2 regions of the Alkalihalobacterium sp. APHAB7 genome follow, and region 2 is predicted to be linked to the other one. Evidence: a T-box and tRNA genes for the amino acid it is inferred to sense, from the RefSeq annotation. Region 2 holds a T-box; the other holds one or more tRNA genes.
What was found. The T-box of region 2 lies ahead of metG (methionine--tRNA ligase). A T-box ahead of a tRNA ligase gene usually reads a tRNA of that ligase, here a tRNA-Met.
Positions count from the first base shown of each region.

Region 1: it has a tRNA-Met gene. The T-box ahead of metG (methionine--tRNA ligase) is inferred to sense a tRNA for this amino acid. The anticodon was not compared.

Region 1 covers NZ_JBLWFS010000002.1:26,812-38,481, forward strand. Annotated here, with positions in the region: gene ACNSTQ_RS02465 (peptidoglycan D,D-transpeptidase FtsI family protein) at 1-1,994, opposite strand, end outside; RNA gene ssrS (6S RNA) at 2,164-2,340, opposite strand; gene ACNSTQ_RS02475 (MFS transporter) at 2,416-3,702, opposite strand; gene sodA (superoxide dismutase SodA) at 3,836-4,447, opposite strand; gene ACNSTQ_RS02485 (undecaprenyl-diphosphate phosphatase) at 4,724-5,548, shown strand; tRNA gene ACNSTQ_RS02490 (tRNA-Ser) at 5,661-5,753, opposite strand; tRNA gene ACNSTQ_RS02495 (tRNA-Ile) at 5,772-5,848, opposite strand; tRNA gene ACNSTQ_RS02500 (tRNA-His) at 5,854-5,929, opposite strand; tRNA gene ACNSTQ_RS02505 (tRNA-Met) at 5,953-6,029, opposite strand; tRNA gene ACNSTQ_RS02510 (tRNA-Asn) at 6,038-6,113, opposite strand; gene ACNSTQ_RS02515 (DUF1189 domain-containing protein) at 6,451-7,257, shown strand; gene ACNSTQ_RS02520 (NfeD family protein) at 7,378-8,019, opposite strand; gene ACNSTQ_RS02525 (hypothetical protein) at 8,111-8,233, shown strand; gene ACNSTQ_RS02530 (DUF1002 domain-containing protein) at 8,690-9,562, opposite strand; gene ACNSTQ_RS02535 (MFS transporter) at 9,697-10,920, opposite strand; gene ACNSTQ_RS02540 (hypothetical protein) at 11,025-11,393, shown strand; gene ispG (flavodoxin-dependent (E)-4-hydroxy-3-methylbut-2-enyl-diphosphate synthase) at 11,490-11,670, shown strand, end outside.
Region 2 covers NZ_JBLWFS010000024.1:4,052-15,721, forward strand. Annotated here, with positions in the region: gene holB (DNA polymerase III subunit delta') at 1-972, shown strand, start outside; gene ACNSTQ_RS18190 (PSP1 domain-containing protein) at 979-1,803, shown strand; gene yabA (DNA replication initiation control protein YabA) at 1,817-2,158, shown strand; gene ACNSTQ_RS18200 (tRNA1(Val) (adenine(37)-N6)-methyltransferase) at 2,505-3,242, shown strand; gene ACNSTQ_RS18205 (GIY-YIG nuclease family protein) at 3,256-3,513, shown strand; gene rsmI (16S rRNA (cytidine(1402)-2'-O)-methyltransferase) at 3,491-4,363, shown strand; gene ACNSTQ_RS18215 (AbrB/MazE/SpoVT family DNA-binding domain-containing protein) at 4,410-4,697, opposite strand; gene ACNSTQ_RS18220 (DNA double-strand break repair nuclease NurA) at 4,904-5,878, shown strand; gene ACNSTQ_RS18225 (ATP-binding protein) at 5,897-7,729, shown strand; T-box leader at 7,798-8,053, shown strand; gene metG (methionine--tRNA ligase) at 8,230-10,218, shown strand; gene ACNSTQ_RS18235 (TatD family hydrolase) at 10,457-11,224, shown strand; gene ACNSTQ_RS18240 (ubiquitin-like domain-containing protein) at 11,456-11,670, shown strand, end outside.

The DNA.
Region 1 (11,670 bases), on a different contig from region 2:
CCATCGCCCTCAGTTGGAAGATTGAATGAAGGATTTTGTCGATTTTCTTCTAATTCAAAAAATGCGTCCGTAACACCCTCTAATATATCTCTTGAGATGGTAGCATTTGTTCTTCTATTAACATTCGGAACAACTACTGCAACCGCTACTCTTGGATCATCAAACGGTGCATAAGCAACAAATGTTTGGTTATTCCCTTCTTTATTTAACACCTGAGCAGTACCCGTTTTACCTGCAAGTTGATATGGTTTATTTGCAAGAGCCCTACCTGTACCTCTAGACCCTGCAATTACTTGTCTGAAGCCTCTTTGCACATGCTTAATGTGATCATCATGCATTTCCACACGATTCATTACAGTCGGGGGAAATTGATTTATCACTTGGCCTAACTCTTGTTTTGAAGAACTAGGTTGTCTAATTTCTTTAACAAGTTGCGGCTTCATACGGTACCCATCATTTGCAATGGTTGAAACGTATTGCGCCAGTTGAAGCGGCGTATACGTATCAAACTGTCCAATGGCAAAGTCAAGTAAGTTACCTACCCGTTGCACACCACCATTTACCCCTATTCCTTCAGAAGGCAAATCGATACCTGTTTCAACACCTAGTCCAAATTGGTGAAGGTAATTTCGAAAGTCTCCATATGCTCCAGCTACATCATTCCAGCAACAATTTGAGCTATAATTAAACCCTGCAATCCTCATTACAATGTGGAACATGTATACGTTAGATGATCTCTCTAAAGCCGTTATACTGTTAATATTACCCATACGTGTTACAGACTGTTTGGTTTCACCACCAACTCGGATCGGCGCATCATGAATTATAGTATTAGGGTTTATTACACCTGCATGCAGACCAGCTAAAACAGTTGCTCCCTTTATAGTCGATCCCATCTCAAATGCTTTGTTAACAACACCGAAATGGTCAAAGTCATTACCTTCATACCCGGCCATGGCATAGATTTCCCCAGTTCTTGGATCCATCATAACAACGTAAGCAGCTGGATTTCGTAAATATGCCCCGCGATTTTTGTTAACTTCTCGTTGTAGTATTTCCTCAACTTGTTTCTGGAGCTCCATATCAATTGTCAGAACGAGATCATTTCCTCGTTGCCCTAATTTATCTAATGAAGTACCGATGACTGAGCCGCGACTCGTAATATTTTCTACTACTGCTTTTTCACCCCGTAAAGCCTGTTCATATTGAAGCTCAAGAAAACTTGTTCCAACGATGTCAGATCTTTCATACCCTCTTGATAAATAAAAATCTAAACTTTCTCTCGGAATTGAACCGGTACGACCGAAGAAGCTCTTAAATGTATCATCATAAACATATTTTCGTGTTGAATCGAGCAATATTTCAACTCCTGGTAAATCTGGCAGATGCTCAATGATTCCGTGTGCTTCTTCTTTTGTAAGACCCTGTTTTATTCTTTGAGGCGAGAGTGCATACCCTCGATCCATTTCACGCTTTATAGCTAATACCTTTTTCTCTTCTTCGGTAATTTCTGCTAAATCATTTTCCGTAATGCGGTCTAACGTCAATTGATATTCTTCATTGTTACTTAAACCTTTTCTCTCCTCGGAAGTTACCTTATCGAGTGCCTGTTCGCGTCGAGTTAAGATCCAATAATCTTTCATATCACGCTCAGTAATACTAGAAGTATCTAACTCAATATAATTTGTTAATCTCTCGGCAACCTCTAACTTTTCTTGTTCAGAAGGTCGTGGCGGCTGGGTATAGGTGAGTGAGAGTTGTTTTTCATTATCAACAACGATATTACCGTTGCGATCATACATAATACCTCTAGGCGCATCGATTCTCGTCGTAACATTACTCGTTCGCTCCAGTTCTCGGGTGAAATCTTCCCCTTGTACAATTTGAACCATACCTAATCTAAGAATAAGTGCAGAAAACAATATAAATACAGCAAAAAATAATAGATTCAAACGCGCTGGGATATGGTTTTTTTTCTTTTTTTGATTTGTCATTTCAATTTCCTCTCTATAGAGTTACTTCTCTTTAAATTCGCAGTTCAAAAAGGATGAACATCCTTTATATGAATTCAAAATAAAGGCCGACCCAATAGTAAAGTGTCAAGAACCTCTCCTATTGAGAAGCACAGACACTCTTGAGTCAGCCTCGTATGATTTTTTAAGTAAGAAACCCGCGTATGCCGTTGCCCTATTGTTTCAAGAACCTACACTCGTAGGTGGGTGTTCGCAAAAAATTCTCCAACTTCCAAAAATAGGCATGTTGTTAAATCTTTAATGTAGAACTCCCTTTTTATATCCACGGTTCGAAACAAGTAGAAGCTAACTAACACGGCAGGTTGTATTCTACAGTTATTATATCATAATAAATATGCAATTTTAAAGTTAAGATTTGCTTTCCCACACTTTTTCAACAAGTTTAGACAGACGTTCCCCCACTATCGCCCTCTCCTTTTTGCTGACGAGAGAAACTATAGGTTTCACCGCCTTTGTTAAGTGGTATCTTTACCTTTCTAACAAAGAAATAAATTACAAGGTGACCTGCACCTAGTATTAGAAAAAGTCCAGGTATTCCATGCTCTTCATTAAACACGGTAATCGTAAAGATGAAAGCAAGAACGGAAGTAATTCTTCCCGAATTTAAAAACAATTCTCGAACAACGATGTATTCAACTCGCATTTCTGCTGCCTTCCAGCCTTTTCCGATCACGTCATAAGTTAAAGAAACATAAGGAACAAGTAACATAGGGTAAGCAATGGATATGACGACTGCATATATAATGAGACGAGTAAAATTTAGATCTGTTATGATAATGAAAATAGCTAAGTAAAGAATCGTCCCACCTATCAATATTGATTTTTTTCGAAAAGACGGTTTCATAAGACGAGTCGCTAAAAAATAACAAATAAATGAAACCGCAGAAGCGACTAATCCATACGTACCAATTGCAAGTTCACTGCCTGTTGCGATATAAACCCACACGACGATTACAAAAACAAATGTTCCTTCTCTTAAACCTTGGAAGAAATGCGCATGAAGAATATGCCTCCAATTGTCATTCCGCTTTCGCTCTTTTAGCACAGAGAGAAAAGAAAAACTACCTGTTGCAGGTCGTCGTTTCAAAAATAAACTTGTAATAACCGCAATGACAAATAATGTTAAAGATATTCCAAAAATTATTTTATAACCGAAAAGTTTCTCCATCCTAGTAATAATAAAGCCTGCTAATATTGGACCAATCATCCCAGCAAATGAAGTTAGTAACCCCAAAAATCCATTAAAAAAATCCCTTGTTTCCGGCTCTGTAATTTCAAATGTTAATACATTAAATGCTAACCAATAAAACCCAAAACCAATTCCTAATAACGACCCTAACAAGATTAAATATTGGGCCGCATTTTCACCTAAAAATAGCACTGTAAAAAAGAAAACGGATAGGAAACTGACTCCTAGCCGCAACACGATAACCCGGTCGATTTTTTTTGCAAACCTTCCTGCAAGAATAAAGGTTATCGGCTGCATTACAACAGATGATAAATTATATAGAGCAATGTCAAGAAATTCACCAGATTGCTTCCATAAATAAACATTTACAAATGTGTTAGATAAAGCAATACTCAGAGCATACAGCCCTCCAATTGTTAATAGCAGGACTAAATCTCGGTTTACTTCTACATCACCAACTAATTTTTGCAACAGTTTCATGCCGTCACTACACCACCTTAGGTGTAGTTTGGCGATTTTCTATAAACGTTATGCAACAATTATCATGTACTGTCACCTTATATAACAAAACACCGCTAACTATATAGGTTAGCGGTGTTTCCATTATGATATATTATTTAGCTTGGCTATATAGCTTAGCTACTTCGTCCCAGTTTACTACATTCCAGAATGCATTAATGTAGTCTGGACGACGGTTTTGATAATTTAAGTAATATGCATGTTCCCATACATCTAAACCTAAGATTGGAGTTTTACCTTCCATGATAGGAGAGTCTTGGTTTGGTGTGCTCATTACTTCAAGCTCGCCGTTGTTAACAACTAACCAAGCCCAACCAGAACCAAAGCGAGTAGCTCCAGCTTTTGCAAACTCTTCTTTAAAGCTGTCAAGACTTCCGAATTTACTGTTAATCGCTGTTGCTAAATCACCAGTTGGTTCGCCACCGCCATTCGGGCTTAAAAGCGTCCAGAATAAAGAGTGGTTAGCATGGCCTCCGCCATTGTTTCTTACTGCTGTACGGATATTCTCAGGTACAGCGTCTAAGTTACTAATTAGATCTTCAATTGACTTGCTTGCAAGCTCATCATGACCTTCTAAAGCAGCGTTTAAGTTAGTCACATATGTGTTATGGTGCTTCCCGTGGTGGATATTCATTGTTTGCTCATCAATATGAGGCTCTAGTGCATTTGCAGCATAAGGTAATGCAGGTAATTCATGTTTTGCCATTTTAATTTCCTCCCTAAGCAATTGTCTTCAAATAAATGGTAAAGTAATCCAATGCAGTTAATAAATTTAAGCAACAGAAATGTTTACTAAGTTGCTCAATATTTACATTAACAAAAAAACGTATAACATGCAATTGATATGTATAATGTATTTAACTGCTATTTCAACTTTTCCACTTCATACATTTCCCTCATTTTTAAAATTATAATCAAAACATTCATATTTAACGGACAAACCCCATATTGTGAAATACATACAAATATGGGAGGTGTGAATTTGAACTGGTTTGAAGCTCTTCTACTAGGCATCATCCAAGGAATTTCAGAGTTTCTTCCGATCTCTAGTTCAGCACATTTGGTTATTGCTGAAAAGCTACTAGGTATTCAAGTGTCTACGAGCGACTTGACTTTCGAAGTCCTTCTACATGCAGCATCTTTACTAGCCGTCATTTGTTTTTTTTGGCGCGATTTACTTGAAATTATTAAAGACTTCTTTACTTACTTATTTTTCAAGAGCGAAAAAGCGAAAACAAACTATCGATTTGCCTGGCTTATTGTAGGCGCTACCCTAATTACCATGGGTGTTGGCAAAGGAATTGAAGGTTTGATAGGCGATAATATTACTCAAGCTTCAACAATTGGAGCCGCTTTAATTGTTACAGGATTGTTTTTAATACTGATTGAACACGGGATTAATGTAGGAAATCGTACGGTAAAAGAAATGACTTGGAAAGATTGTCTTATTATTGGGATCGGCCAAGCTCTGGCTGTTATACCAGGAATATCGCGAGCCGGCAGTACCTTAATTGTTTCACTTTGGTGCGGTTTGGATAAAAAAACAGCTGTTCGCTATTCTTTCTTACTTTCCATTCCTGTTATCTTAGGGATTACCATTTTAAAATTACCAGAACTAACGACAGAAACTTTCGCAGGAGTTGGGATTGAACTTGCCATCGCCTGTATCGCCTCATTTATCTTTGCAATTATCGGTATTAAGTGGTTGATCCAAATGCTAAATCAAGCTAAACTCACATACTTCGCTATCTATTGTATCGCCCTCGGAACGATTACGTGGATTTTCCTAAAAGACATTCAAGTATAAGAGTCGAGCTGAACAATAAAAACCTGTGTATGACGATACTTTTTAAATTTGAAAATAAAAAAGCTTATGATTGAATTCAAGATCAATCATAAGCTCATATTATGTAATGGTATGGCGGAGGAAGAGGGATTCGAACCCCCGCGCGGTTTAACCCGCCTGTCGGTTTTCAAGACCGATCCCTTCAGCCGGACTTGGGTATTCCTCCGTGTACTTCTATAGTTAATGGTGGACCCTGTAGGACTCGAACCTACGACCAATCGGTTATGAGCCGACCGCTCTGACCAACTGAGCTAAGGGTCCTTCAATGGGGCGGCTGATGGGAATTGAACCCACGAATGCCGGAATCACAATCCGGTGCGTTAACCACTTCGCCACAACCGCCATTATATAAAGTTTTTTAGAAATGGTAGCGGCGGAGGGAGTCGAACCCACGACCTCACGGGTATGAACCGTACGCTCTAGCCAGCTGAGCTACACCGCCAAAATAAATGGCTCCACAGGCAGGACTCGAACCTGCGACCGATCGGTTAACAGCCGATTGCTCTACCAACTGAGCTACTGTGGAATAATAAAGACAAATAATATTATAACTCAAAAAATCAACTTTAGTCAACACTGAAATCTGAAGTTCAAAAGGTGGTGACGAAAAGTAATATATCATAAACTGATATATTTGACAAGCTGTTTATGGAAAAAAAGTCGTCACCTAATTGAAACAGCTCTTCTCTTGTACCATTTTTTTTTCTCTTGTAAAATGTATGTTGGTAGTTATTTAATAGGTACGAATGCGTGAGTGTGTAGTGTTGATCTAGGTTGTGTGTGATCATTACACTCGAGAATTCACTAAGCTTAAATCAATACACATGAACACAAGCTAAATAAGAAGGAGTAGACATTATTAAATGAATATTTTTAAACAGCTGATTAAAAGTTTGTATTCCCCTAAGGATATCGCCGCATTTCGGTTCCAAGGGATTGGAAAAACCATTTTCTATGTATTCTTATTAATGGCGGTTGTTTCGATTCCCAGTGCAATTAATTTATCAACAACAGCTTATCAGGGTATTAACTATTTAGCTACATCTTTAGAGGAAGAGATACCGGATTTTGCTTTCCAAAATGGCGTTCTAACATCAGATATAACAGAGCCTTATATTGATGTGACTGAGGATGGTGTTTTTATCCTTGATCCTACAGGACATTTAACTGTCGGTGATATTTACGAATACGATAACGGTTTAGCCATGCTTGAACGTGAAGCAGTTATTATCACTGATGGGAAAGCAGAGACTTTTAGATACCGCGACCTAGGTAATTTAAACTTAACAAAAGAAGAAATAACAGGGTTAGTAAATGGTATAGCCGATGTACTTCCTGTCATTTTAACTGTTTTCTTATTAGTATTATACCTTTTCTTTACAGCAATGAAATTTATCGGGGTAACGGTATTAGCCTTATTTGGACTTATGTTAAAGAACAAAGCACAATTAAACTTAAAATACCGACATTTATGGATTTTATCTGCTTATACAGTTACACTTCCGACAGCTATATTTAATTTAACAGAGGCGTTTGGAATCATTATTCCATTTTCGCTCTTCTTCTATTGGGCTATTGCAATCTTCATGTTATATAAAGTTTTGCAATATGTTCCAAAGCCAAAAATTAGCCCGCAAAACGATGAAGCGAGTAACCCAACAAACAACTAAGCAAAAAACAAAAAACAGGCTGCTGAGTTCACTTCCCAGCAACCTGTTTTTTTCTAATTTAGATTACCTAACCTCTTTTACTTTAAAGTCTGATGTTTGCCACTACACACTACTAACTACTTAACCGTTACTTTCATCTACTTTTTTCACAACAATACGCGTACCATCAACAGATACAACTTCGATGACAGTGTCTTGTGTTAACCAATTATTCTCACTCGTAGCACTATACTGTTTTCCATCAACTTCCATAGTACCAATTGGGCGGAACGGAGTTATTGCTCTTCCTCTTTTTCCGATTAACTCTTTATACGTATCATTAATTGAGTTGTAGCCTAATTCCCCTGTTAATCGATCTCTTAAAGTCATTTTTGACCATAGGTTTCTCGACGGGAATACCTTTAGAAACAGTAAAGCAGTTGTTGCACCCAGCACTAAACCCATGGCAACTAAAGCCCCGTATAAAAAATTTGGTGCAGGGATAGCCAGAGCTACGATCATCAAAATAACACCTAAAAATGCAATCGTTCCGTCACTAATCGCCTTTCCATCAACGATTATTAGAACTAATCCAGTAATATACAATAAAACAACCCAAATCCCTGTATCACCAGCAATATGGTGAGAGAAGTAAACCGCCATAATTGCAATACCAAGAACACCGAAGACTCCTTTAACCTTAACAAGTAACTCTCCAAATAAGAAAAGTGTTCCTAAAAAAACAACGAGAAATCCCATACTTGCAATATTTAGAACATCCATTGCTTCAACCTCCAATCCTTTATAATATACGAAATAAAATAATATAAGTTTCATTTCAATTTTTGGTTAAACTATAAATGAGGTGAAATTTATGAAAAAAACGACCAGTAATGATAAGCAGCAGACCAAACCTATAGTTCAAACGTTACCAAGGCAACAACCTGCTTCCACAAACGCATTTGCTACGGTAAAAACAAAGTCGCTCCTCATTTAAAATTTTATCAAATATTACAAGAAAACTACATACTTAAGGTGGCCGATTTAAGAAAAACGAAAGGACACTATAATAAAGTATTAGCTAGCACCCTCCTTATGCAATAACTTAGCATAAGGCAACAATCTTTTAGAAAGGCTCTTTTCTAAGAGATTGTTGCTTTTAGCTATTGGACCGTAACCAAGCGAAAGCTTGGTTCTTCACGCTTTAGCGTGAAGCTTTTGAATATAAATCAGCCAGATGGATAAATGAATTTATCCATTAGGGCTGATTTATATTCAAAAAACGGTCCAATAGCAACAAATTTTACGAAAAACAGCCTTTAGAAAAGAGCCTAGCATAAAAAAAGCTGACTCAATGTGCCATACTATTAATTAAACTAATTAAACGCAGTTACAAAGTAACCATCAATTTTGTTAATTAGTTAAATAATAGCACTTATGAGTCAGCCATTTTTTATCTAAACAATCCTTTGATCGCCTCAATGAAACGTGAAAGTACATCTAATAATGATGCAATAAATGATTGCGTATCTTCACGATTTAGGAAATCTCCTAAGTTGTCGCGAATTTTCCCAATTTGATTTTGTACTTGGTTCCAATCTATATTTAAATCCTTTAAACGCATAAATAATGAAACGAGCCCGTTTAACTCTTCCTCTGTCAGAGTAACTCCTAATTCTTGAGCAATTCTTTGAATGAGAGCACGTAGATCTTCCTCAGAATCAACCGGATTTTGAGCGATCTCCTCTTTAATTCGGTTCATTAGCTCAGTTGCTTCTTCCATCCCTATTCGCTCAGCAAGCTTACCTGTTCGGACCATTTCTTCGTTGGCAATTTGTTTTTGCTCTTCTGGGATTTCAATATCAGCTGTTATTTCATACGCTTTAATAATTCCTGTTAAACCCGCAGTCCCTGAAACTCCAAATGGTGCCGTTACATAAATATCGGCATCTTTCACTCCTGCTGTTACAAGAGCATTTGCATACATACCTTCAGAAACCCAATCAATATTATTTGTCTCTACATTAAGACCAGATCCAGATGTCGTTAACGTAATCATCGAAGAAGAAATCGCTCTCGTCCCAATTTGAGCCCTACTCACATAATTCCCTAAGTAGTGATGTTCTTCTTCGTTGGTAACATAGATAATTTCTACATCTTCTGGTGCACCCATTTCATTAAGTATGCTTTGCTTTTGTTCATCAGTTAAATTGGCTCCTAGTGTAACAATCATATCTCCTGGCGCTGCATCCGCTGCAACTAAACTTGGTATTAGAATTGTAAACACTAGCAGTAACGGAATTAATTTCTTTTTCATAAAACTCATCTCATCCATCTCCTTTGAAGACCTCAATCAAATAGTTGACATCCTAAACTTAAGAAAACTATTTTTCGAGGAAAATTTAAAGTGACTTTTGACCTATTTATGTGTGTAAAACTTTAAAACTCAACCATCTTTTCTCATATTCTAGAGCTACAATCCCTTAAGATAGGTATACATGTCCATGAAGAAATTAGAATGATAAACGAAATGCCAACTAAAAAAAATGAAAAGAAAAATAACTCCATTGGATCATGCATTAAAATACTAAACGTTATAGGGCCAAGAGCAACTCCTAGAAAACGAACCATCGAGTATAATGACACAACTAAGCCCCTTTCTTTTATTCCAACTGAAGCTGTCACTGCCGTATTAGCTGCAGGGAGAAAAAAACCTAGACCAATTGAGGCTAATGAAATTAATACTAATAAGCCTAGTAACCCATGAAAAAAGATAAGCAATGCAAAGCTGGTTAACAATACGCTTAATCCTAACAGTAAATACCGCTTTACATAATTTTTGTTATCTCCCATATTCTTACCTGTCCAATATGAAAATACAGTTAAAAACACAAGAGGAAGCGCTAAATAAATCCCTTTTAGAGTACCATAAACTCCATAGCTCTCTTCAAGATAATAGGACATAAAAAACATAAGTCCAAATAAAAGAAGCAAACCAACTCCACTGGCGAGAAATATAGGAATAAGCCATTTAAACTCACGCAGAATGATTTCTTGCACTGAACGGTGGTAGTCTTTCAATCGTAATGGCTCTGCTTCTTTCATCCGTTCTTTAATCCAAACTTTTATTCCAAAGTATGCTAGAAGGGCAAGAAAAAAATAAACAAAAAACGTCGCAAACCATAAATAAACTGCAATAAAAGCCCCGACTATAGGACTTACCACCTTACCTAGGCTGTTAAACACTTCAACTGTTCCTAAGGCTTTACTTCTATCCGTTCCTACAAACAGATCACCAGCTAAAGCCATTGCCATCGGTGCTGTTCTCCCTGCTCCTACCCCTTGGAAAAACCTGCCTAATAGCAGCATCGAAAAAGCGCTTTGACCCTCAAAGAAAACTGGGGCTAACGCTGAAAAAATACTGCCTAACATAATAAAAAGAAGCGAAACTAATATCACCTTTTTCCTTCCTATCCGATCTGAAATTAAACCTATTATCGGTATCATAAGTGCTGCTGGTATCGAAAACACGGTGAGAACTAAGCCGCCTTCAATCGCAGTTAGTTGCAGTGCATGTTGGATATCAGGGATGATCGGAATAAACATTGAGTTCCCGACAACCATGACAAATGGCAGTAATCCAATGATGTATATAACTACTGTTGTAGAAGCCCCCTCTTTCATTTGTGTTTTCCCCTCCTAAAAAAAGAAAAAATTCTAGTCATATTTCTTACACTTGCTGAATATATATTGTTAAGATGTTTACTCATACTAGGGAGGACAAGCCATTGAGTACCCAATTCAGCTTCAAACACAGTGTGATCTTTATCATCATTCTTTTTATTATTTGTTATAGCATTTATTATGATCTATCTACTGGTACTTTACCCAAAGCAGACAAACCAACAACAAGCGAGACAAGTTCAGAGAATTATCCTAATATTGTCGTTGAAGAAGAACCGTTTCCTGCCCAAGAAGTCGTTGTTCAAAATGGATATACTGTTTTATCAATTGTAGAACATTTACATGACGGTCCCGTACCTGCATCTATTCAACAAATTGTTTATGATTTTCAAGAATTAAATCCAGGTGTGGCAGCGGATAATATAAAGGTTGGAAAAACTTATCTATTTCCCCTATATTTAAAATCAGAGTAACAATACCTTGCCAAACAAAATGAGGGACTGATAAAATAAACACGTATGTCATTTGTACAATATACTTAGTTGAAAAATAAAAGGGGCGAATGATTCATGACCCAAATTACACATCGAACCCAAACTCGACCTGTGAAAGTTGGCGGGATTACGATTGGTGGAAATAATGAAGTCGTTATTCAAAGTATGACTACAACCAAAACTCATGATGTGGAAGCAACAGTGGCAGAAATCCACAGGTTGGAAGAAGCGGGTTGTCAAGTGGTTCGAGTAGCTT
Region 2 (11,670 bases):
CTTAATCAAACTCAACATAAGGTTGTCCAAATATTAACGAACAGTATTCATAAAGATCGATTAACCCATGCCTATGTTTTTGAAGGAAGCAGAGGCACGGGAAAGATGGAAGTTGCTCTGCAACTAGGTAAGAGTTACTTTTGTAAAGAAAAAACGACAGCTGAACCATGTGGCGAGTGCTCGGATTGTAAACGGATCTCGTCTGGAAATCATCCAGATGTTCATCTGATCTCACCGGATGGGCAATCCATTAAAAAACAGCAAGTAGAATTACTGCGGACAGAGTTTTCTTACCGAGGAATGGAATCAAAACAGAAGTTTTATATTATTAAACATGCGGAGAAAATGACTCCAAGTGCTGCAAATAGTTTGCTTAAGTTTCTTGAGGAACCTGAAGCACCTACTATTGCAGTGCTTCTCACTGAACATATACATCAAATGTTAAATACCATCATTTCACGAAGTCAAGTCTTATCTTTTACGCCTCTTTCTAATAGAGAGATGGAAATGGTGTTAGTTGATGAAGGGATATCACGCCCTATAGCGAAAATTCTTACGGAAATGACTTCCAATCTAGAAGATGCACGCCAACTTTGTCAGGAAGACTGGATTGTACAAGCACGTAATGTAGTGTTACAATTAACGGAAGAGGTCTATTCTCGCCCCCAGCAAATGTTCTTTACCCTTCAAGAAAAGTGGTTACCGCACTTCAAAGGAAAAGAAGAGCTTGGGTTAGGAATTGATTTATTGCTCTTATGGTATAGAGATTTATTATACACACAGCTTGGTGAAAAAGAGGGTCTTATTTTTGTTGACCAGCTAGAACGCCTTGACCACCAAGCGTTATATAGCTCACAAGAGAAAATTTCCAGACAAATGTCGGCTATTTTTGATGCAAAGAGACATCTGAGTTCAAATGTAAATCCGCAATTATTAATGGAGCGGCTTTTGCTCAGATTACAGGAGGGATAGTTGATAGTGCATCATGTCGTAGGTGTTCGCTTTAAAAAAGCGGGTAAAATTTATTACTTTTCCCCTGGTGAATTCGAATTACCTAAAGGTGAATGGGTAATTGTCGAAACATCAAGAGGGGTAGAATATGGCAGGGTAGTTATTGAAAAAAAGGAAGTCGATGATAACGATGTCGTTCTTCCGTTAAAGCAAGTTCTTCGTATAGCTGATGAAAAAGACAAGCTTATTGTAAATGAAAATAAAGAAGCTGCGAAGAAAGCTTTCAGTGTTTGCCAAGAAAAAATAATAGAACATCAACTTGATATGAAGCTTGTTGATGTAGAATATACGTTTGACCGCAATAAAGTCCTGTTTTATTTTACAGCTGATGGAAGAATTGACTTTAGAGAGCTTGTAAAAGACTTAGCAGCTATATTTCGAACTCGAATCGAATTACGTCAAATTGGTGTAAGAGATGAAGCGAAAATGCTAGGTGGGATTGGTCCGTGTGGGCGAGTTCTTTGCTGTTCATCGTTTTTAGGTGATTTTGAACCTGTTTCCATTAAAATGGCTAAAGATCAAAATTTGTCGTTAAATCCGGCAAAAATTTCAGGGTTATGTGGTCGTCTCATGTGTTGTTTGAAATATGAAAATGATCATTATGAGTCTGTTAAACAATCTTTACCTGATATTGGGAAAGAAATTAAAACGCCAAATGGACGAGGTAGAGTAGTGGGGCTCAACATTTTAGAACGTATTATTCAAGTAGAGTTATTTGAACAACAACGAATCGTTGAGTACACACTTGAAGAGCTTTTTGAAGAAACGGTTTCGACCCAAGTCATAGAGTAATGAGGTGGGAAACGTGGATAAAAAGGAGATTTTTTCACAAGTTAGTTCAATTGAAGAGCGAATTGGTGGTTTGCACGATGAACTTCGCGGTTTAAAGGAACAACTTGCGCTCCTCATTGAGGAAAACCACTATTTAAAGGTGGAGAATGAAAATTTAAGAAATCGCCTCGATGAAACAGTTGAACAAGAAAAAGCGATTGAAGAAAGAGATCCTGCGAAGAAGAAACCAGTAGGTGAAGGGTATGATAATTTAGCTAGATTGTATCAAGAAGGGTTTCACATTTGTAGTACGGATTACGGTAGTATTCGTAAAGATGATTGTCTCTTTTGCTTATCATTTTTTAATCAAAAATAATCGAACAGCTAGTTAGGGTGACTCAAAAGTGTTTGATCCTTTGTTTACAATACAGCCTGTATACTTACAGGAGGATTGTAGCAGAAGAGGTAGACATTTTATTGAAGAGTCATCCTCTTTTTTTTGGAGGTAAGAAAGTATAAAATTCGAAGGTGTCTAGCTCTAGGCGCCATCGGCTCGAGGTCGCTTCGGGCCAGCAAACGTGTCTAAAAAGCGAGACACGTATTGCTGGCCCTCCAGCGCTTGTCGCCGATAAGCAGGCGCCTTGCGCTTTTCTTGTATCTATTTATGTATTTGTCAGTGTTAGTGTACAATAGGACTAACGCAATGAAATCTGGAGGAAGTAATGGTTACGATACATACGAGTGAAAGAATAGATTATTTACCGAACCGTTCCTTGCAAATCATACAGGCTAGTGACGTATTTTCATTTTCAATGGATGCAGTTTTACTAGCGAAATTTGCTTATGTCCCAATCCAAAAAGGAAAGATCATTGATTTATGTACAGGAAACGGAATTATACCATTTATGTTAAGTACGAGAAGTAAAGCCCAAATAACGGGAGTAGAAATTCAAGAAAGATTATATGATATGGCTGTTCGTAGTAATGAACTGAATCAACTTTCCAATCAGATCGATTTAGTTCTTGGCGACATCAAGTCATTACCTCAAGAAATTTTAAGTCAAGAATACGATGTAGTCACATGCAATCCCCCATATTTTGAGAAAAAGGAATTATCGGATCGAAATGTAAATCCGCATTTTCAAATCGCACGGCATGAGATTTATTGTACATTAGAAGATGTTATTCAAACTTGTTCGATAATAGTGCGACAAAAGGGAAAGGTAGCTCTCGTTCACCGACCTGAAAGGCTGACGGATATCTTTGAACAGATGAGAAAATACCGAATTGAGCCAAAACGAGTTCAATTTGTTCAACCGAAAGCCAATAAAGAAGCCAATATCGTTCTTGTTGAGGGAATTAAGGACGGGAAACCTGGCGTTAAATGTTTACCAACTATTGTCGTCTATGAAGATGAAAAAACGTATACGAAGGAGTTTCAAGCCATTTATTATGGGTAATCATTATGTATATATGATTCGTTGTCAAGATGACTCGCTCTACACAGGCTATACAAATAATATTGAGCGCAGATTACAAATGCACGAAGCCGGAAAAGGAGCAAAATACACAAGGGGTAAGGGCCCATTTGTACTAGAGTTTTGTCACGAGTATATGACTAAAAAGGAAGCGATGCAATCAGAATATGCGATCAAACAACTTTCAAAACGAGACAAAGAGCGTTTAATACAAGAAGGGAAGTTAAATGATGTGGCAGCAAAAGAGCTTTGAAGAAAAAGAAGAAGATATAGGAAGTTTGTATTTAATACCAACTCCTATCGGGAACTTAGAAGATATGACGTTTCGAGCGGTCAAAATTTTAAAAGAAGTAGATGTCATTGCAGCAGAAGATACGAGACAAACAAAAAAGTTATGCGTTCACTTTGAAATAGATACAAAACTTGTAAGTTATCATGATCACAATAAACGAGGCAGTGGCGAGAAGTTACTCCAAGCTTTAAGAGAAGGACGGAATGTGGCTTTAGTAAGTGATGCTGGAACACCTGCTATTTCCGATCCGGGTTATGAACTCGTCGTTGATTGTCTAGCTGAAGGCATCTCAGTCATTCCTTTACCAGGAGCAAATGCAGCCATTACAGCACTCATTGCGTCTGGACTTAATACACAGCACTTTTATTATTATGGATTTTTAAATCGACAAAAAAAAGAGCGAAAAAAGGAATTAGAGCAGTTAAAGAATATACAAGTGCCGATTATTTTTTATGAATCTCCTCATCGTTTAGAAGAGATGTTAAAACATGTATTAGAACAATTAGGTGACAGGAAAATTGCTATTTGTCGCGAATTAACTAAAAGGTACGAGGAATTCATTCGTGGAACGATATCTGAGGTAATAGAGTGGTGTCAATCTTCCCAAGTCAGAGGGGAATTTTGTGTTGTTGTAGATGGAGCGAGTGAAGTTCACATAACTGAAAATATATGGTGGGAGAACCTTTCAATCAATGAACATGTTGAACATTATATAGAGGAGAAGCAGTTGAGTAGTAAGGAGGCTATTAAGGAAGTAGCAAAAGAAAGACAACTGCCGAAGCGTGACGTGTATGCAGAATACCATAAGTAACAGAGAAAAGGCTCTGCAATAGCAGAGCCACGTTTTTTATATCAACTTATTTGCTAGTTTTTTCTAAGTAACTAGAAAGCTCATCAATGATTGCTTTAGCGCCTTGTGGACTTAAGATGATTTTTCCATCCGCAATTGAAAGGTTGTCATCAGATACTTCCCCAGTAATTTGACAAGTCATGTTTGGCTTATATTTCTTTAAAATAATACGGTCATTATCAACATAGATCTCTAATGCATCTTTCTCTGCAATATCAAGTGTACGACGAAGCTCAATTGGAATAACTACCCGTCCTAACTCATCAACTTTACGAACAATACCTGTAGATTTCATGTTCTTTTCTCCTCCCAATGTATGGTTATATCTTATTTTATTGATGTCATTTTTCGACAAAATTCTTTATACACCAAGAATACCAGTGTTTCCAAAACAAGTCAATTCATTTTTCTTACAAATTTAAGTATATTGTTAGTAATTTTTTCTATTTTTTTTGTTAGGTTGTTGTATAACAAGGGTTTTAAATTGAGAGGTGAGTATGGTTGTTAGAAGTTCCAAGACATTTTATTGAAAAAATGACAAAATTGGATAGTGAGTTACGAATGAAATATGGAAATAAGCAAAGGATTAATTCGACAATTCGACAAAGTATATTCGACAAAAACGGACATTTTCGACAAATGTCACGAAACGAGGCTGGCTTTTTGTCGAACTGGATTGGAGAATTAGAAGTAGCAGCTGTGGATGGTTCTGTCAATCAGACAAAAGGTGAACACCCACATATCATCTATTTTTTTCAAGCACTGGCACGAACAATTAGAGGGATAGAAAAGTGGGAGTTCGATATATATACTCCTTTGCTAGAAGAAATCGAGGAAACGAGTAGTGAAGAAATAGAGAGTCAAAAGCGAGTCCGGTCATCAAAAATGGCTGAATTAGAATTGATGGTTGCTAAAGCGATGATGGAAGAAGGATCTATCAAACTTATTTTAATGGATGGTTCACTTACACATTATGCCATTGATGCACCGAAACTTTGGCAAGAAGTAAGGGAGCTGGCGCTTTTGAACCATGTTCTTATAGCTGGTGTGACAGAAGAAGTGGGTACAAGCTTCTTGTATCAAGTTTTAGAGCTTGAGTTTAATGAAGCACGGGGGCAACAGCTGGTATATGACCGAGATCTGTTATTTGGTGTATTAAAGCAAGGTGAGATGTTGTATCTCGACAAGGCTCAACATAAACCCCAGGTACATACAGCTTGGCTGAGGCCTTCGACGGATCCTGCCGTTATTGGTGTAGATATACTGATTGAGCAGAAACAAGAAATGAACCGAATTTGTGACTTTGTTTACTCGATTACACCGAAAGAAGGAAGAGGGATTCCGATATTTCTTGATATGGTTGATCGGGATGTACGAATTACGGATAAATTAGTAGAAGCACTAGTCGAGCAGTATATCGATCCAGAACTTACTCGACGTTTATTCTCACCAAAACGAACACACAGATTATATTAGTTAGAGGGAGAGAGTAGTATGCAAGTAGTTGGTATAACGACACAACATGAAATATATGTTGTCTCAAAAGAACATAAATTTAGAATCAATGAAATTTTGCTCATTGAAGATGATAGACTTGGCAATCCAATGGGTGAAGTTGTAGAAACCTTTTCCTATAACCGCTTTATTCCAATGGGATATGATAAAGGAATCGTTGATGCACAAGTGTTAAAGACGCTAGAACAAATAGGGTATGATATCGGTGCGGATGAGATTAATCTTTCCAAAGTGAGGTTATTTGAAGAAGCGATCCAACCGATTCAGACGGGTGCTTCTGTTAGAACCCCTGAATTTGCAGAAGTTCAACATTTCTTAGTAAAAGTCCAACCTCAGGAAGGATTAGTATTAGGTGAAATACGGAGTACCGATCATTTAATGGAAACCTTACCTTCTGAGCTCAAGCAGCTTATGAAAATTCAAGAACAGGAAGTGGAACGTGACCAAAATGGAGTACCTTTTATTTTTGACATAAAAGCAATGCAACAATACCCACATATTGGTGTGTTTGGTGGTTCTGGTTCTGGAAAATCTTTTGGGTTACGAGTGATGTTAGAAGAAATTATGAAACAATCGATCCCTGCCATAGTGTTCGACCCACATTTTGAAATGAATTTTAGTCATTTGTCAGAAGGGGTGAATGAAACAGACTATCGTAATAAGTATCTTTCTGTTCAAATTGGAAGAGATGTAGGGGTGGATTTTAGTTCTTTAACCACGAGAGATATTGAACGACTCCTTGGTGCTGCGGGTTCTTTAACTGAATCGATGGTAAACGTCATTCAAAGTGTACATAAGCGAAAAGACAGCTATCAATCGTTTAGTGATCGCATTGCTAATCTAGTAGATGCTTTGGAGTTAGGTAAACAGAAAGTAGAAGCCTTTATTTATGATGGCAATGGTTTGTCTCGTGAGCAGCTAGAACAATATGATACGTATCAAAAACTTTTAAATCAGTTTGGCAGCTTGCCTTTGTCTTCGGTGAAAGGAATTCAATGGCGTTTAAATCGGTTATATCAATCTGGTTTGTTTCAACATAATATCCGTGCCATTGAAGAGGGCTTACACAGCGGGAAGTTGGTAGTCATCCAAGGTTCTGTATGGTTATTACAAGTATTCTCCAGCTTTGTCATTGGGGTGCTTTATACAAAACGAAGAGCGTATAGAGACGCTAAACTTCAAAATGAGCAAGGAACCTTTTTCCCACCCTTTGTGATCGTAACAGATGAGGCTCATAATTTTGCCCCTAAAGGATATGACGCTCCTGCCAAAAGTGTTTTGAAAGAAATCGCGCAAGAGGGTCGAAAATATGGTGTGTTTCTTATTTTTGCGACACAACGACCGACTCTATTAGATGAAACGATTACAGCACAATTAAACTCGAAGTTTGTTTTTCGGACCGTTCGTGGTACAGATATTCAAACGATAAAGGAAGAAACTGATTTAACACATGAAGAGGGTAAAAGACTACCATACTTACGGTCTGGAGATGTCTTTGTTTCTTCTGCGATTTTTGGGAGAACACTAGCGGTAAGAATCCGTCTTGCAGATACGACAAGTCCACATGTGCTAAATCCTTTTGATGAATTAAAGGTAATGAATGATCAGGAAGATGATGGTGTACTTGAGGTGATACAGTCTCTTCTGCCATTATCAGAAACGGCATTAATTCGTCATACCGATGAGATCAATCAGGCTCTCGGGAAAAGCTGGGATGTGGCTCAACTCAAAAGAGAGTTAGAACAATTAGCGATAAAAGGGAAACTGAAAAAGGTGAAAAATCCATTTGCCACAATCTATGATCGACCTTGACATTAGCTGTATTTATTCGGTATATTTTTTGGTGAGATGTGGAAGAACTTAAATGAAAGAAATGAATAACACTTCCGATGAACGGATGAGTATAATAGGTCGACTATTTAGCGAGGACGCTAAGACAGAGAGCTGGGGTAGCTGGGAACCAGTATAGTCACTATTAGAAGATGGTCCAGTGAGGAATTGCTTTCGAGTTAGAACACTAATAAGGGAGCAACGTACTCTAGCGTTACTAGAGAAGTCAAACGACTTATTGAGCCTGTTCTTGTGAAAGAATGGGGAAATAGGGTGGTACCACGTGAGTTCGCTCTCGTCCCTTGCTGGATGAGGGCTTTTTTATATGTTCAGCTCCTTTCTTAAACAGTACATAAAGGTAGCGATTACCTAAAACCTATTTTAGTTTGAGTGAAGGTGGAACACAAGCTTCTTATTGTAAAGTTTTATTGAAGAAATTGAAAGGGCAGTAAAGAAAACTAACTAAGTGGAGGACGTTTTGAATGAGTGAAAAAAAGACATTTTATATTACAACACCAATTTATTATCCGAGTGATAAGCTGCATATTGGTCATGCGTATACAACGGTAGCCGGAGACGCGATGGCACGTTATAAGCGTTTACGCGGCTATGATGTCATGTATTTAACAGGTACTGATGAGCATGGTCAAAAAATTGAACGAAAGGCAGAAGAAAAAGGCGTAACACCCCAACAATTTGTTGATGAAATTGTAAGTGGTATTCAGGATTTATGGAAGAAACTCGATATTTCATATGATGACTTTATTCGTACGACAGAAGACCGGCATAAAGATGTAGTTGCTAAGATTTTCGAACAGTTACTCGCTCAAGGTGATATTTATTTAGATGAATATGAAGGATGGTACTCCATTCCAGATGAGACTTTTTACACGGAACATCAACTCGTTGATCCAGTTATGGAAGATGGTAAAGTAGTCGGTGGAAAAAGTCCTGACAGCGGGCACCCTGTAGAAAAAGTTCGCGAACAATCGTACTTTTTCCGTATGAGTAAATATGCCAATCGTTTGTTGAAGTTCTATGAAGATAATCCGCAATTTATCCAACCAGAGTCACGAAAAAATGAGATGATTAATAATTTCATTAAACCAGGCCTAGAAGATTTAGCGGTGTCTCGTACATCGTTTGAATGGGGTGTAAAAATTCCGAGCAATCCCAAACATGTCGTCTATGTTTGGATTGATGCTCTCTCTAATTACATCACAGCTCTTGGTTATGGAAGTGCTAATGAAGAGAAGTATAAACAATACTGGCCAGCTGATGTTCATCTCGTTGGAAAGGAAATTGTTCGTTTCCACACCATCTATTGGCCAATTATGCTAATGGCACTTGATTTACCACTGCCCAAAAAAGTGTTTGGTCACGGTTGGTTATTAATGAAAGACGGAAAAATGTCAAAGTCAAAAGGAAATGTGGTCGACCCGGTACCATTAATTGACCGTTACGGATTAGATGCACTTAGATACTACCTGTTACGAGAAGTACCATTCGGTTCAGATGGCGTATTTACGCCGGAAAGCTTTGTAGAGCGAGTCAATTACGATTTAGCTAATGATCTAGGTAATTTATTAAATCGTACGGTTGCGATGATTAATAAATATTTTGATGGTCAACTTCCTTCTTATGTGAAAGACGGGACACCGTTTGACTCAAGTTTAGTCGAACTAGTAGATGCTACAGTTGAAAAAGTTGAAAATGCAATGGAAGATATGGAGTTTTCAGTTGCACTTTCAGCAATCTGGCAGCTTGTAAGCCGTACAAATAAATACATTGATGAAACCCAACCTTGGGTATTAGCAAAGAACGAAGATGAAAAGGAAAAGCTTGGAGCGGTTATGTATCACTTGGCTGAGTCTTTACGTTATATCTCTATTTTAATTCAGCCATTTATGACAGAAACACCTAAAAAAGTTTGGCAACAATTAGGATTAGCAGAAAACGTAACAACTTGGGATTCACTTCAAGCATTTGGTCAAATTCCTTCTGGGACGACTGTATCCAAAGGTGAGCCTATTTTCCCACGTCTCGACGTCGAAGAAGAAGTGAAATATATTGTTGAAATGATGGGTGGTTCATTAGTAAAAGATGAACCAAAACAAGAAGTAACTAAAAACGAGGTCGAAGAGTCCGAAGAAATTACAATTGATGATTTTATGAAAGTTGATTTACGTGTTGCGGAAGTCATCAAAGCAGAACCTGTGAAAAAAGCAGATAAGTTATTAAAAATTCAGCTTGACCTCGGCTACGAACAAAGACAAGTTGTTTCTGGTATAGCGAAATATTATTCTCCAGAAGATTTAGTCGGTCGTAAAGTTATTTGTGTGACAAACTTAAAGCCAATAAAACTGCGTGGTGAATTGTCAAAAGGAATGATATTAGCTGCCTCTGAAGGTGACCAACTTACACTTGCTTCAGTTGATCAGTCGATGCCTAACGGAGCAAAAGTAAAATAATAGAAAACAATAATCAGGGTTAGGGTAAGCTTTTAAATAATGGCTTCTCTTTCCCTTTTTTAAAAAAGTGCTGTTAAAGAGGATTGGATTTTGCCCATTACTGAAAAAATAGCTCAAAATCAACGGATATCAACAGTATAATCTAACACAGTTTTTAAAAAAAGAAGTAACCAACGATGTTTTATTACAATAATAATTAGTTTGGATTGTATTTGAACAACGAGAGGATGAATAAAAAATGTTATTTGATACACATGTCCACCTAAATGCCGATCAGTTTGAAGAAGACCTGGCAGAAGTCATTCAACGTGCGCAAGAAGCAGGTGTCACTCACATGGTGGTGGTCGGCTTTGATGAGAAAACGATAAAAGGGGCTTTAGCCATCGCAGAGGCGCATGAGAACATCTACGCAGCTGTAGGATGGCACCCAGTGGATGCAATAGACATGACAGATCAGCATTTAGCGTGGTTAGAGGAGCTCGCTTCACATCCGAAAGTAGTTGCCTTAGGTGAAATGGGACTTGATTACCATTGGGATAAATCTCCAAAGGATATTCAGAAAGAAGTATTTCGAAAACAAATTCGTTTAGCCAAAAAAGTAAACCTGCCGATCATTATTCATAATCGTGAAGCGAGTCAAGATATTGTTGATATTTTGAGAGAAGAAGAAGCTTCACAAGTTGGTGGAATTATGCACTGCTTCAGTGGAAGTGTTGAAATTGCAAAAGCTTGTCTAGACATGAACTTCCACATCTCTTTTGGTGGACCAGTAACTTTTAAAAATGCTAAGAAACCTAAAGAAGTCGCTGTCGAAGTACCGCTAGATCGTTTGTTAATTGAAACAGATTGTCCATATTTAGCACCTCATCCGTATCGTGGAAAGCGAAATGAACCGGCATATGTAGAACTTGTTGCAAAGCAAATTGCTGAGTTAAAAGAAATGACGTATGAGGAATTGACAAAGCAAACAATGGAGAATGCAAAAAAATTATTTAACATAATGTGATAGAACATTATGTCGGATTCTAAGAGGGCTTGTCTAAATTTTCTTTTGTTCGTAGGAGTTCTACAATGAAGCGGGCTTGCATACATTGAACTTGTCGATAAATATTTGTTTCCTTCAGGGGGACTTTTATGGATAATAGTTGTTATGAGGGAAACAAATTGACATTATACTAGTTGACAAAAGGAGGTGAAGTGTTTATAATTCGTACCTTGAGAAGGGGGAAGATTAAACATGGAACCCAGTAGGATAAGCTCGTTTTTTTCTAACCTAAATTTTGGGAAAAAACTGACGATCTCCATACTATGTTTTGTCCTAGTTATCGGGACAATGAGCTTTGCAATCTATGAAACAACGAAAGCGAATGTAACGGTAACTGCAGATGAAGAAGAAGTGACAATCCGCACACATGCCAATACTGTTGCAGAAGTAATGGAAGAACTTGGATT